Regions from separate parts of the Streptomyces sp. NPDC099050 genome, predicted to be linked through region 2. Evidence: riboswitches for the same ligand, from Rfam matches in the RefSeq annotation. Region 2 holds a riboswitch; the other holds the start of a gene.
What was found. Region 2 has a riboswitch for glycine ahead of gcvP (aminomethyl-transferring glycine dehydrogenase). Riboswitches for the same ligand answer to the same signal wherever they lie in the genome.
Positions count from the first base shown of each region.

Region 1 (5,860 bases), on a different contig from region 2:
CAGTACAGACATCAGGGTTCCCTGGGTCAGTTGCCGGCGGTGAGCTTGGCGTACTCGTCGACGGAGAGCAGGTCGGCCGGCTCCTCCGTGACGCGCACCTTGAAGAGCCAGCCGCCCTCGAACGGAGCCGAGTTCACCAGGGCCGGGTCGTCGATGACGTCCTGGTTGGACTCGACGATCTCGCCGGTGACGGGGGAGTACAGGTCGCTGACCGACTTGGTCGACTCCAGCTCGCCGCAGGTCTCGCCCGCGGTCACCGTGGCGCCTACCTCGGGGAGATCGGCGTAGACGACGTCACCGAGCGCGTTGGCCGCGAACTCCGTGATGCCGACCGTCGAGACGCCGTCGACGGCGTCCGACAGCCACTCGTGCTCCTTGCTGAAACGCAGCTGCTGGGGGTTGCTCATGACCTGATTCTCCTGGATGCGGGGGAGTGGATACGAACGGTGGTCCTGCGGACCGGCGCGACGCGCCGTCCTGCGGTGCGACGCGGTGCGGTGGGGTGCGGGGCTACTTCTGCCGCTTGTAGAACGGCAGGGCCACGACCTCGTACGCCTCATGCGTACCGCGAATGTCCACGCCGACGCCGGAGGTGCCGGGCGCGGCGTGCGCCGCGTCGACGTACGCCATCGCGATCGGCTTGCCCAGCGTCGGGGACGGGGCGCCCGAGGTGACCTCGCCGACGACCTGGCCGTCGAAGGTCACGGAGAAGCCCGCGCGCGGTACGCGGCGGCCCTCGGCGATCAGGCCGACCAGCTTGCGGGGCGCCTTGGAGGCGGCGCGCTCGGCGGCGGCCTCCAGGGCGGCGCGGCCGACGAAGTCGCCCTCCTTCTCGAACTTCACGACCCGGCCCAGACCCGCGTCGAACGGGGTCAGGGAGGTGGTCAGCTCGTGCCCGTACAGCGGCATGCCCGCTTCCAGGCGCAGCGTGTCGCGGCAGGACAGGCCGGCCGGGACCAGGCCGACGCCCTCGCCCGCCTTGGTCAGCGCCTGCCACAGCTCCACGGCGTGCTCGGGCGAGACGAACAGCTCGAAGCCGTCCTCGCCGGTGTAGCCGGTACGGGCGATCAGCGCGGGCACCCCGGCGACCGTGCCGGGCAGACCGGCGTAGTACTTCAGCCCGTCCAGGTCGGCGTCGGTGAGGGAGGCGAGGATGCCCGGGGACTCCGGACCCTGCACCGCGAGCAGCGCGTACGCGTCGCGGTCGTCGCGGACCTCGGCGTCGAAGCCGGCGGCGCGCTCGGTGATCGCGTCCAGGACGACCTGGGCGTTGGAGGCGTTCGCGACGACCAGATACTCGGGGGCCGCGGTCTCGCCCAGGCGGTAGACGATCAGGTCGTCCAGGATCCCGCCGTCTTCCCGGCAGATGTGCGTGTAGCGGGCGCGGCCGACGCCGACGGTGGAGATGTTGCCGACCAGGGCGTAGTCCAGGACCTTGACGGCCTCGGGGCCGGTCAGGGTGATCTCGCCCATGTGGGAGAGGTCGAAGAGGCCGGCCCTGGTGCGGACGGCGTTGTGCTCGTCGCGCTCGCTCCCGTACCGCAGGGGCATGTCCCAGCCCGCGAAGTCGGTCATGGTCGCACCGAGGGAACGGTGCAGCGCATCGAGGGCGGTCAGGCGGGGGGCAGTGCTCATGGGTGTGGCTCCCGGGTCCCAGGGCATGACATGACGAGGAGGAGTTCCTCCCCATCTGTCATCGGAACCTGAGAGGTTCGCCGAGAGTTCCCCGCTTCCAGGGGAAGGCCATCGACTTGCACCTTGGGTGGAACCGTCGCCGGGGCCCTCACGGGCGGTGGCGCGGCTCGCTTTTCAGATCTGCCTCATCCACGCGGTACGGGGCCTGAGAGATTCAAGGGAGGTACTTGCTCCTTCGGCGCCCGGGCACCGCCTTGCGGCGTGCCGGGACTCTCCCGCGCGGATTCAAGCGGCCGGTATGCAGTTAGGTGTCCAGATGGCGCACATCATTGCACGGTGTGCGGCCGAATGGGGGAGGGGGGCCGCAAGCGGAGCGGAACCGGAGCGGAACGGGCGCGGAAGCGGAGCGGAACCGGACACCCCGGATTACCGTCTCTTTACACTCAGGGGGAACGGGTCCAGGTGACCCGGCGCGGGGGAGGCGAGCACTGTGCGGAGATTCGGAGTACTGGCGGCGACGAACACCGGCGCCGTCGAGGGTGCGGTCGGCGGCGTGCCGTCGCAGCGCGGCCTCGTACGGGACCCGGTGGCGGCCGGGGAGCCCGGCGCGGTACGGGACCTGCGCGGGGCCGAGGGCCCGCGGCGGCTCCGCTTCGCCGACGGCGACGTCGTGGTGGTCTCCGGGCTGCCCGGCGGAGGCAAGAGCACCCTGATCAAGCGGGCCGCCGAGGGCGGCGGCATCGACTCCCAGGACGCCCGCGAGCGGTGGGAGCGCCGGATGCCGGCCGCCCTGCCCTATGCGGTGTACCGGCCGGCGGTCCGGATCGCGCACTACTGGGGCTTGTGGCGGGTGCTCCGCTCCGGGGCCCCGGCCGTGGTCCACGACTGCGGTACGCAGAGCTGGGTCCGGGCGCTGCTGGCCTCGGCGGCCCGGCGGCGCGGCCGCGCGCTGCACATGGTGCTGCTGGACACCACCCCCGAGGAGGCCCGGGCCGGGCAGGCGGCGCGGGGCCGGGGGGTGTCGGCGTACGCCTTCGCCCGGCACCGCGGCGCGGTGGCCCGGCTGCTGCGCGAGGCCGAGGAGGGCCGCCCGCCGGCCGGCTGCGCCTCGGTGACCCTGCTGGACCGCCCGGCGGCGTCGCGGCTGACGTCGATCGGCTTCCGCTAGCGGAAGCCGGGCGGGGCGGCGCGAGGAGTCGTAGGGGCTGCGTACGGCCGGCCGCGCGGGCGGCCCCCGGCGGGGGTGCCGCGGGCGCCCGTTAATCTCGGGGATCCCGGGAATCTCGGCTCGAGAACCACGGGTGGAGACCAAGGCGAGCGAGCGGAGACGTACATGTGGCCGGGTAACGAGCTGGAGCAGGTGCTCGGGGCGGCGCTCGGACAGGCGGAGGCCGGGGGGCGGATCCTGGAGGTCCTCGGGCGGAGCGACCTGTGGATCCCGCTGCCCGGCGGCGTGAACAGCCTGAGCCTGCCCACCATGGACATCGACGGCGCCGCGTACGTGCCCGTCTACAGCTCCGAGGAGCAGTTCCGCGCCTGCGCCGGGCCCGGCATGGACTTCGCCGTCGCCCCCGCCACGGAGTTCGCCCGCGGCCTGCCCCCGCAGCTCGGCATCGCGGTCAACCCCGAGGGATCCGTCGGGGTGCCACTGCCCCCACCGGCCGTCGCGGAGCTCTGCCGCGCCGGCCGCGGCCCGCTCGACGGCCCGGCCACCGGTGGCCGGGTCCGGCTCTACGAGCCGGACTGGCAGGAGGACCCGGTCGCGTTCCTGGCCGCCGCCGCGGAGGAGTTCCGCGCCACCGGAGTCGTCGCCTCCGCGCACCGCTGCCTCGCCAGCGTCGAGGGCGGCACGCCGGAGCTCTACGTCGGCGTCCACCTGATGGGATGGGAGCCCGGGATGCGAAACGCCCCGATGGACGCGCTGGGCCGCGCCCTGACCCGCGTACCACCGCCCTGGCCGGTGCAGTTGATCCTGCTCGACGCCGCGGAAGACCCGGTCGTCGACTACATACGTGAGCGCGTACGCCCCTTCTACCTGCCGTAGTGACGCTTAAGCTGGTGGCCGACACGCGTGGACGACGGGCGGACGAACAGACGAAGAGGGGTACCGGGTGAGTGCGTCAGGCACGGCCGCGGTCGGGCAGGTCGAGCACATGCTGCGCCAGGTGACTCCCGGGCGCTACGAGAGCTACGAGTCTCTCCTGCACGCCCTGGCCGAGGGACGGCTGTGGATGCTCCTCTGGCAGGGGCAGCCCGGCTCCCCCGAAGCCCAGTACGGCGGCATGGAGGTCGATGGCCTCGGGTACGCGCCCTGCGTGACCTCCCCGCAGGAGCTGGCCGCCAGCGGCTGGAACCGCGGGTACGAGGTGGTCACCGGCCGGGACATCGCCCGGGCCCTCTACCCCGACCGCTGGGGGCTGTGGCTCAATCCGCACGCCCAGGGCGGCGGCGTCGGCCTTCCCTGGGCCGACCTGCGCCGGATCGCCACCGGGCTGGACCGGATGCCGGCCGGCCCGCTGCGGCTGTCCGAGCCCGCCATCGAGCTGCCGCAGTTCTACGGGCTGCTCACGCAGCACGCGCACCGCACGCCCGCCGTCCGCTCGCTGCGCCGCGCCTGGGTGCAGCCCGCGCTGGGGTCCCCGTACCTCGCCGTCGGGCTCGACCTGTACGACGCCTCCGCGCACGCCCTGGAATCGGTCCGGGAGATGATGCGCCAGTCGGTCGGCGCGGTCCCCGAGGGGGTGCCCGTGTGCACGGTCGCGCTCGCGGACGAGCACGATCCGGTGGCGATGTGGCTGCGGGCGCGGACCCGCCCCTTCTACGACCGCGAGGGTCAGGCGCCCGCCTACTGAGACGTCCCGCTCGTTGAGACATAGGGGCCAAGGCCGCACGGAACAGTCGTTCCGTGCGGCCTTTGCGTTGTCCTGATTTCGACGCTGATGTACGCCCAATAGGCATGCTCGTAGGCTGAGTTGGGCGCCATGTCCGATTCCGCACCGAACAGGCTGTCTTGCTCCGCTGAGATGACAGTGAAGTCCGGATAACGGGAACCCGACCCTCAGATCACGGTTGCGCATCCATTCACCTGCGGGTCTGGCGGCTGATCGAGCGCCCGATGAAGACTCCCCACCCAAGAGCGGGTCAGTCCTCCAAGGGCGAGCCCGTCGCGGGAATTTCGCTTGTTGTTTCGTACGGCACCACGCGCACCACCAGCGATGCCCGTCACGCACGGCCTGAGCAGTACCCGTTCCGCAGAACGCATTCGCACCTCGCACCTCGCACTTCGCACCTCGCACTCCGAGCGCCACTCCGCACCAACGCCGCCACAGCGGCGGGCATGGGCCGGCTCACCCGTCGGCCGAGAGGGGTCCCCACCACGATGACGGCACCACTGCATGACACGAGCGCGGAGACTCCCGCTCCCGTGTCCGTAGCCGACGTCCCAGCCAAGGCCATCGAAGGCCGCTCGCCCGGCCGCATCGCCTGGATGCGGCTCAGGCGCGACAAGGTCGCGCTGACGGGCGGCGTGGTCGTGATCCTCCTGATCCTGGTGGCGGTCTTCGCCCCGCTGATCGTGAGCCTGCTGGGTCACCCGCCCAACGAGTTCCACGAGGATCTGCTCGACCCGGAGTTCGGGACGCCGCTCGGATCCTTCGGTGGCATCAGCTCCGACTTCCTGCTGGGCGTGGAGCCGACCAACGGCCGCGACGTGTTCAGCCGGATCGTCTACGGCGCCCGCATCTCCCTGACCGTCGCCTTCCTCGCCGCCTTCGTCTCCGTCGTCCTCGGCAGCCTGCTGGGCGCCCTGGCCGGTTTCCTCGGCGGCTGGGTCGACGGCGTCATCAGCCGCACCATGGACCTGCTGCTGGCCTTCCCGCAGCTGCTGTTCACCATCTCGCTGGTCTCCGTCGTTCCCAACTCCCTGTGGGGATTCACGGGTTCGGGTGTCCGGATGGGCGTGCTGGTGGTCGTCATCGGCTTCTTCGGATGGCCCTACATCGGCCGCATCGTGCGGGGCCAGACGATCTCGCTGCGCGAGCGGGAGTACGTCGAGGCCGCGCGCAGCCTCGGAGCCGGCCGCGGCTACATCCTGATCAAGGAGCTGCTGCCGAACCTGTTCGCGCCGATCCTCGTCTACACGACGCTGATCATCCCGACGAACATCCTGACGGAGGCGGCCCTCAGCTTCCTCGGCGCCGGCGTCAAGCCGCCCACGGCCTCCTGG
Region 1 is NZ_JBIWAE010000007.1:193,550-199,409, reverse strand. It holds gene glyA (serine hydroxymethyltransferase) at 1-12, opposite strand, end outside; gene gcvH (glycine cleavage system protein GcvH) at 27-407, opposite strand; gene gcvT (glycine cleavage system aminomethyltransferase GcvT) at 511-1,635, opposite strand; glycine riboswitch at 1,820-1,923, opposite strand; gene ACIQV3_RS14720 (AAA family ATPase) at 2,126-2,803, shown strand; gene ACIQV3_RS14715 (enhanced serine sensitivity protein SseB C-terminal domain-containing protein) at 2,969-3,679, shown strand; gene ACIQV3_RS14710 (enhanced serine sensitivity protein SseB C-terminal domain-containing protein) at 3,747-4,487, shown strand; gene ACIQV3_RS14705 (ABC transporter permease) at 5,015-5,860, shown strand, end outside.
Region 1: another riboswitch for glycine. It lies ahead of gcvT (glycine cleavage system aminomethyltransferase GcvT); the one in region 2 lies ahead of gcvP (aminomethyl-transferring glycine dehydrogenase).

Region 2 (5,860 bases):
CCATTGCCTTCGCGCAGCAGGGCATGGCCCCTGCCCGGCCGCTGACGCACGACCTGTTCAAGGACGTGCTGGAGGCGGTCGGCGAGGAGCTCACCGAAGTCCGGATCACGGATCTGCGGGAGGGCGTTTTCTACGCGGAGCTCGTCTTCGCCAGCGGGGTCGAGGTGAGCGCGCGGCCTTCCGACGCCATAGCGCTCGCCCTGCGGACCGGGACGCCGATCTTCGGCAGCGACGGCGTGCTCGACGACGCCGGAATCGCGATTCCCGACGAGCAGGAGGACGAGGTGGAGAAGTTCCGCGAGTTCCTCGACCAGATCTCGCCAGAGGACTTCGGCACCGGCCCGCAGTGAGGCGCGGGTCGCGCCGTCCTCCCGGATATTTCAGCCCATTCGAGTAGCCTTTCCCCGCAATGGGGTACGGGAAACCACTCTCAGGGTGATTATCACTCGGCGTGCCGAGTGTGGCGATCGTTGACGCACCCCTGGTGACTGCCTACCTTCGAGGTGGCAGGTCAAGGACGGAGGGTCGGCGTGAGAGTCACGGGCGACGGTATGACCGGGGGCATCCCCGCACGGAGTGACGGTGGGCCGTACCCGCTGCACGGTGGTGCGGTGAACTCCGCGCGCCGTCAGCCGGAGCCCGCGCCGGTCGGTTCGGTGGGGCCGGTGGGGCCCCAGGGCGGCGAGACGGCGCCGGAGCAGGTCGGATACCGGGGGCCGACGGCGTGTGCCGCGGCCGGCATCACGTACCGGCAGCTCGACTACTGGGCGCGCACCGGGCTGGTGGAGCCCACGGTGCGGCCCGCGTACGGGTCGGGGACGCAGCGCCTCTACAGCTTCCGGGACGTGGTGGTCCTCAAGATCGTGAAGCGCTTCCTGGACACCGGGGTGGCGCTGCAGAACATCCGCACCGCCGTGCAGCACCTGCGCGACCGGGGTTTCTCTGACCTGGAGCGGATGACGCTGATGAGTGACGGCGCCACCGTGTACGAGTGCACCTCGCCGGATCAGGTCGTCAGCCTGCTCCAGGGCGGCCAGGGAATCTTCGGGATCGCCGTGGGCGTGGTCTGGCGCGACGTCGAGAACGCCCTGTCGCAGCTGCACGGGGAGCGCGTGGACACGGGCGAGACGGTGGTCGGGCACAACCCGGCCGATGAGCTGGCCGCCCGGAGGAACCGGGCCGTCTGAGGCGGAGGGCGCCGGGGGCCGGCGGGCCGTTGGGCTCGCCCGTTCCGGGCTCGGGCCGATTGTCAGTGGCGTAGGGCAGCATCGGAGCTGTGAGATCCGCGCCGACCATCCTGCACCTGGACATGGACGCCTTCTACGCCTCCGTGGAGCAGGCGTCGAAGCCGAGCCTGCGCGGCAAGGCCGTGATCGTCGGCGGACTCGGGCCGCGCGGGGTCGTCGCCACCGCCTCCTACGAGGCCAGGCGCTTCGGGGTGCATTCGGCCATGCCGATGGCCCAGGCGCGGCGGCTCTGCCCGAACGGCGCGTGCCTCATCCCGCGCTTCAGCCTGTACCGCGAGGTCAGCGACACGGTCATGGGGATGCTCCGGGAGCTGTCTCCCCTCGTGGAGCCGCTGAGCCTGGACGAGGCCTTCGTGGACCTGGAGGCGGGCGGCGTCGCCTTCGACGCGGAGACCGCGCGGGCCGTCGGTGAGCGGTTGCGGGCCGACATCGCCGCCGTGACCGGGCTGAGCGGGTCGGTGGGGCTCGCGGGGTCCAAGATGCTGGCGAAGGTCGCCTCCGAGGAGGCGAAGCCGGCCGGGCTGCTGCTGATCGAGGTCGGTACGGAGCGGGCACACCTCGCACCGATGTCGGTACGGACCCTGCCCGGGGTGGGGCCGGCCACGGGGGAGCACCTGCGGCGGGCCGGGATCACCACGGTGGGGGAGCTCGCCGAGGCCGGTGAGGACGAACTGGTCCGGATGGTGGGGCGCTCGCACGGGGTCGGGCTGTACCGGATGGCGCTGGGCGTGGACGAGCGGCCGGTGGTCGCCGAGCGCGACGCGAAGTCCGTCTCGGTGGAGGACACCTTCGACGTGGACCTGCACGACCGCGTGCGGATCCGGGGTGAGGTGCAGCGGCTCGCGGACCGGTGCGTGGAGAGGCTGCGGGGGTCGGGACACTCGGGGCGGACCATCGTGCTCAAGGTCCGGCGGTACGACTTCTCCACGCTGACCCGCTCGGAGACCCTGCGGGGGCCCACGGACGACCCCGTGGTGGTGCGGGAGGCCGCCGGGCGGCTGCTGGAGGCGGTGGACACCACGGGCGGGGTGCGGCTGCTGGGGGTGGGGGTGACGGGACTGGCGGACTACACGCAGGAGGACCTGTTCGCCTTCGCCGATGCGATGGCTGCGCGGGCTGGGGTGGGGGCGGGGCCGGCTGCGGAGTCGGGGCCGGGGCGTGGCGACGGGGCTGCGCCGGCCCGTGGGGGTGCGGGTGCCGGTGCCGGCCCTGACGAGGGGCAGGAGGCCTCTGCTCGAGACGGGGGCCCGGGGGAGGGCGCCGGGCCGGGGCCTGGGCCCGGGTCGGGTGTGGGTGAGGGTGAGGGTGCTGGGCCGGGGGAGCGTCAGGGGGCCGGGGAAGGTCCGGGTGTGGATGCCGGCGTCGGGGCGGATCAGGGCGTTCGGCAGGGTCAGGGGCCTCGGGAAGGGCTGCCCGAGAGCGCTGGGGAGGGACAGGGCGCCGGATCGGTGCGGGACGCGGGGCCAGGACAGGGTGAGGCCGCTGAGCGGGGGGCGGGTGGCGAACCTGGGCCGGCAGAGCGGCGGTGGGCGGCCGGGGGCGATGTGCGGCATGCGGTGTACGGGCCGGGGTGGGTGCAGGGCAGTGGGGTCGGGCGGGTGACCGTACGGTTCGAGCAGCCGGGATCCCGGCCGGGGCGGGTCCGCACGTTCTTGGTGGATGATCCGGAGCTGGAGCCGTCCGACCCGATGCCGCTGGTCGGGGACCAGGTTTTGGGGGTCGGGGGCTCGACGGCCGCGGAGCGAGCCTGAGGGGTCGTGCCGGTCGGCTGTGCCGGTGTGCGTGGCCGTGCCTGGCCGGTGCCGCCGGTGCCCGCCGTTGGCTGCTCCCGCTGCGGGGTGGGAGGGGCCGGGCCCTGCGGGGCTGTCCCCTACCCGCCCTTCCGCCGTTCCCCGGGCTCCGCCCGGACCCCTTGGCGCGTGCGGCGCTGTTGCCGGGGGCCAAGTCCCCGGGGCCCCGTGCCCGGACCCGTTGGTGGGTGCCCCCCGTGCCCGGACCCGTTGGTGGGTGCCCCCTGCGCCCCCACCCGTTGGTGGGTGCCCCCTGCGCCCGGACCCGTTGGTGGGTGCCCCCTGCGCCCACACCCGTTCGTGCGTGCGGCGCCGTTGCCTGGGGCAAGCTTCCGGACCTCGGCGCCCGGACCCCCTTGGTGTGTGCGGCGCCGTTCCCGGACCCCGGCGCCCGGACCCCCGCTCCTCGAACGCCGGAGGGGCTGGATTTGGGGTCAGGGGGTGTCGGGGGGCGTGTGGCCGAAGTCGTGGTGGAAGTCTGAGGGGAGGGCGAGGTCCAGGCCGTAGTGGTGGTAGAGCTGCAGCTCCTGTTCGGGGGAGAGGTGGCGGCCGACGCCGAAGTCGGGGGCGTCCCTGATGAGGGAGCGTTCGAAGGGCACGTGCAGGGTGTCGCCCACCATCTCGCTGGGCTCCAGCGGGACGAAGGCGTCCCGGCTGAAGAGGCCGGTGCGTACGGCGGCCCATTCGGGTACGCCGGTGGCATCGTCGAGGTAGACCTCGTCGACGGTGCCGATCTTGGTGCCATTGCGGTCGAACGCCTTGCGGCCGATCAGGCTGCGGGGATCGATGTCGGTCTGCACGGGCCGGTCCCTCCATTTGGGCGCAACTCATCCGTAATGACTACAAAAGTGCATTTCCGGAGAGCGGGCCACTCGAAGGGAGGCGTCCACATCCTCGCTGGTAGGCTGGGTGGCGGCTGTTGACCCTGTGCGGGAGAGTCCTCCGAGTGAGTGAGACGGAGGCGCCGAAGGAGCAAATCCTCCCCGGAATCTCTCAGGCATACGTACCGCACGTGGTGAGGCCACTCTGGAAAGCAGGTTGCGGGTACCGGGCGCGCAGTGCCGGTCCCTCTCCTCACCGACGGTGAAAGCCGGACCCCGTGGGCGATCCCCGCGTGGCCCGGTGAAGCTCTCAGGTTGTGATGACAGAGGGGGAGGCCGTCCGGGTGCCCGCGCCGTGGTGCCCCTCGCAGGTCGTACGACCAGGAGGCCTCCGTACATGACCGCCAACCGCATTCCGCTCTCCCAGCTGGAGCGAGGCATCCCCTTCGAGCAGCGCCACATCGGCCCGGATGCCGAGGCGCAGGCGAAGATGCTCGCCCACGTGGGCTACGGCTCGCTGGACGAGCTCACCGCAGCCGCGGTGCCGGATGTGATCAAGACCACCGCCGCGCTGAACCTGCCCGAGGCGCGGACCGAGGCCGAGGTGCTCGCCGAGCTGCGTGAGCTCGCCGACCGCAACCAGGTCCTGTCCTCGATGATCGGGCTGGGTTACTACGGCACCTTCACGCCGCCGGTGATCCTGCGCAACGTCATGGAGAACCCGGCCTGGTACACGGCGTACACGCCGTACCAGCCGGAGATCTCCCAGGGCCGCCTCGAAGCCCTGCTGAACTTCCAGACCGTCGTCGCCGAGCTGACCGGTCTGCCGACCTCCGGCGCCTCCCTGCTCGACGAGGGCACGGCGGCCGCCGAGGCCATGACCCTGGCCCGCCGCGTGGGCAAGGCCAAGGGCAACGTCTTCCTCGTCGACGCCGACGCGCTGCCGCAGACCATCGCGGTGATCCAGACCCGTGCCGAGCCGATCGGCATCGAGGTAGTCGTCGCCGACCTGAGCGAGGGGATTCCGGCCGAGATCGTCGAGCGCGGCGTCTACGGCGTGCTGCTCCAGTACCCCGGTGCCTCCGGCGCCGTGCGGGAGATCAAGCCGGTCATCGAGCAGGCGCACGGGCTCGGCGCCATCGTCGCGGTCTCCGCCGACCTGCTCGCCCTGACGCTGCTGACCTCCCCGGGCGAACTGGGCGCCGACATCGCCGTCGGCACCACCCAGCGCTTCGGCGTCCCGATGGGCTTCGGCGGACCGCACGCCGGCTACATGGCCGTCCAGGCCAAGCACGCCCGCTCGCTGCCCGGCCGCCTCGTCGGCGTCTCCGTGGACGCGGACGGCAACAAGGCCTACCGCCTGGCGCTGCAGACCCGTGAGCAGCACATCCGCCGCGAGAAGGCCACCAGCAACATCTGCACCGCGCAGGTGCTCCTCGCCGTCATGGCCGGCATGTACGCCGTCTACCACGGTCCGGACGGGCTGCGGACGATCGCCCGCCGCACCCACCGGTACGCCGCCCTGCTCGCCGCCGGTCTGACGGCCGGCGGGGTCGAGCTGGTGCACGGCTCGTACTTCGACACCCTCACCGTCCGGGTTCCGGGCCGGGCCGCCGAGGTGGTGGCCGCCGCCCGCGAGGGTGGCGTCAACCTCTTCCAGGTCGATGCCGACCTCGTGTCCATGGCCTGTGACGAGACGACCCTGCGCGCCGACGTCGAGGCCGTCTGGGCCGCCTTCGGTGTCACCGCTGACATCGAGGCGCTCGACGGGAGCGCCGCCGACGCGCTTCCCGAGGGGCTGCTGCGCTCGGACGCGTACCTGACCCACCCGGTCTTCCAGCAGCACCGCTCCGAGACCGCGATGCTGCGCTACCTGCGCAAGCTCTCGGACAAGGACTACGCGCTGGACCGCGGCATGATCCCGCTGGGCTCTTGCACCATGAAGCTCAACGCGACCACCGAGATGGAGTCGGTCACCTGGCCCGAATTCGGCCAGTTGCAC
Region 2 is NZ_JBIWAE010000004.1:450,465-456,324, reverse strand. It holds gene ACIQV3_RS10115 (bifunctional nuclease family protein) at 1-350, shown strand, start outside; gene ACIQV3_RS10110 (MerR family transcriptional regulator) at 531-1,187, shown strand; gene ACIQV3_RS10105 (DNA polymerase IV) at 1,277-2,998, shown strand; gene ACIQV3_RS10100 (PRC-barrel domain-containing protein) at 3,472-3,837, opposite strand; glycine riboswitch at 3,958-4,056, shown strand; gene gcvP (aminomethyl-transferring glycine dehydrogenase) at 4,256-5,860, shown strand, end outside.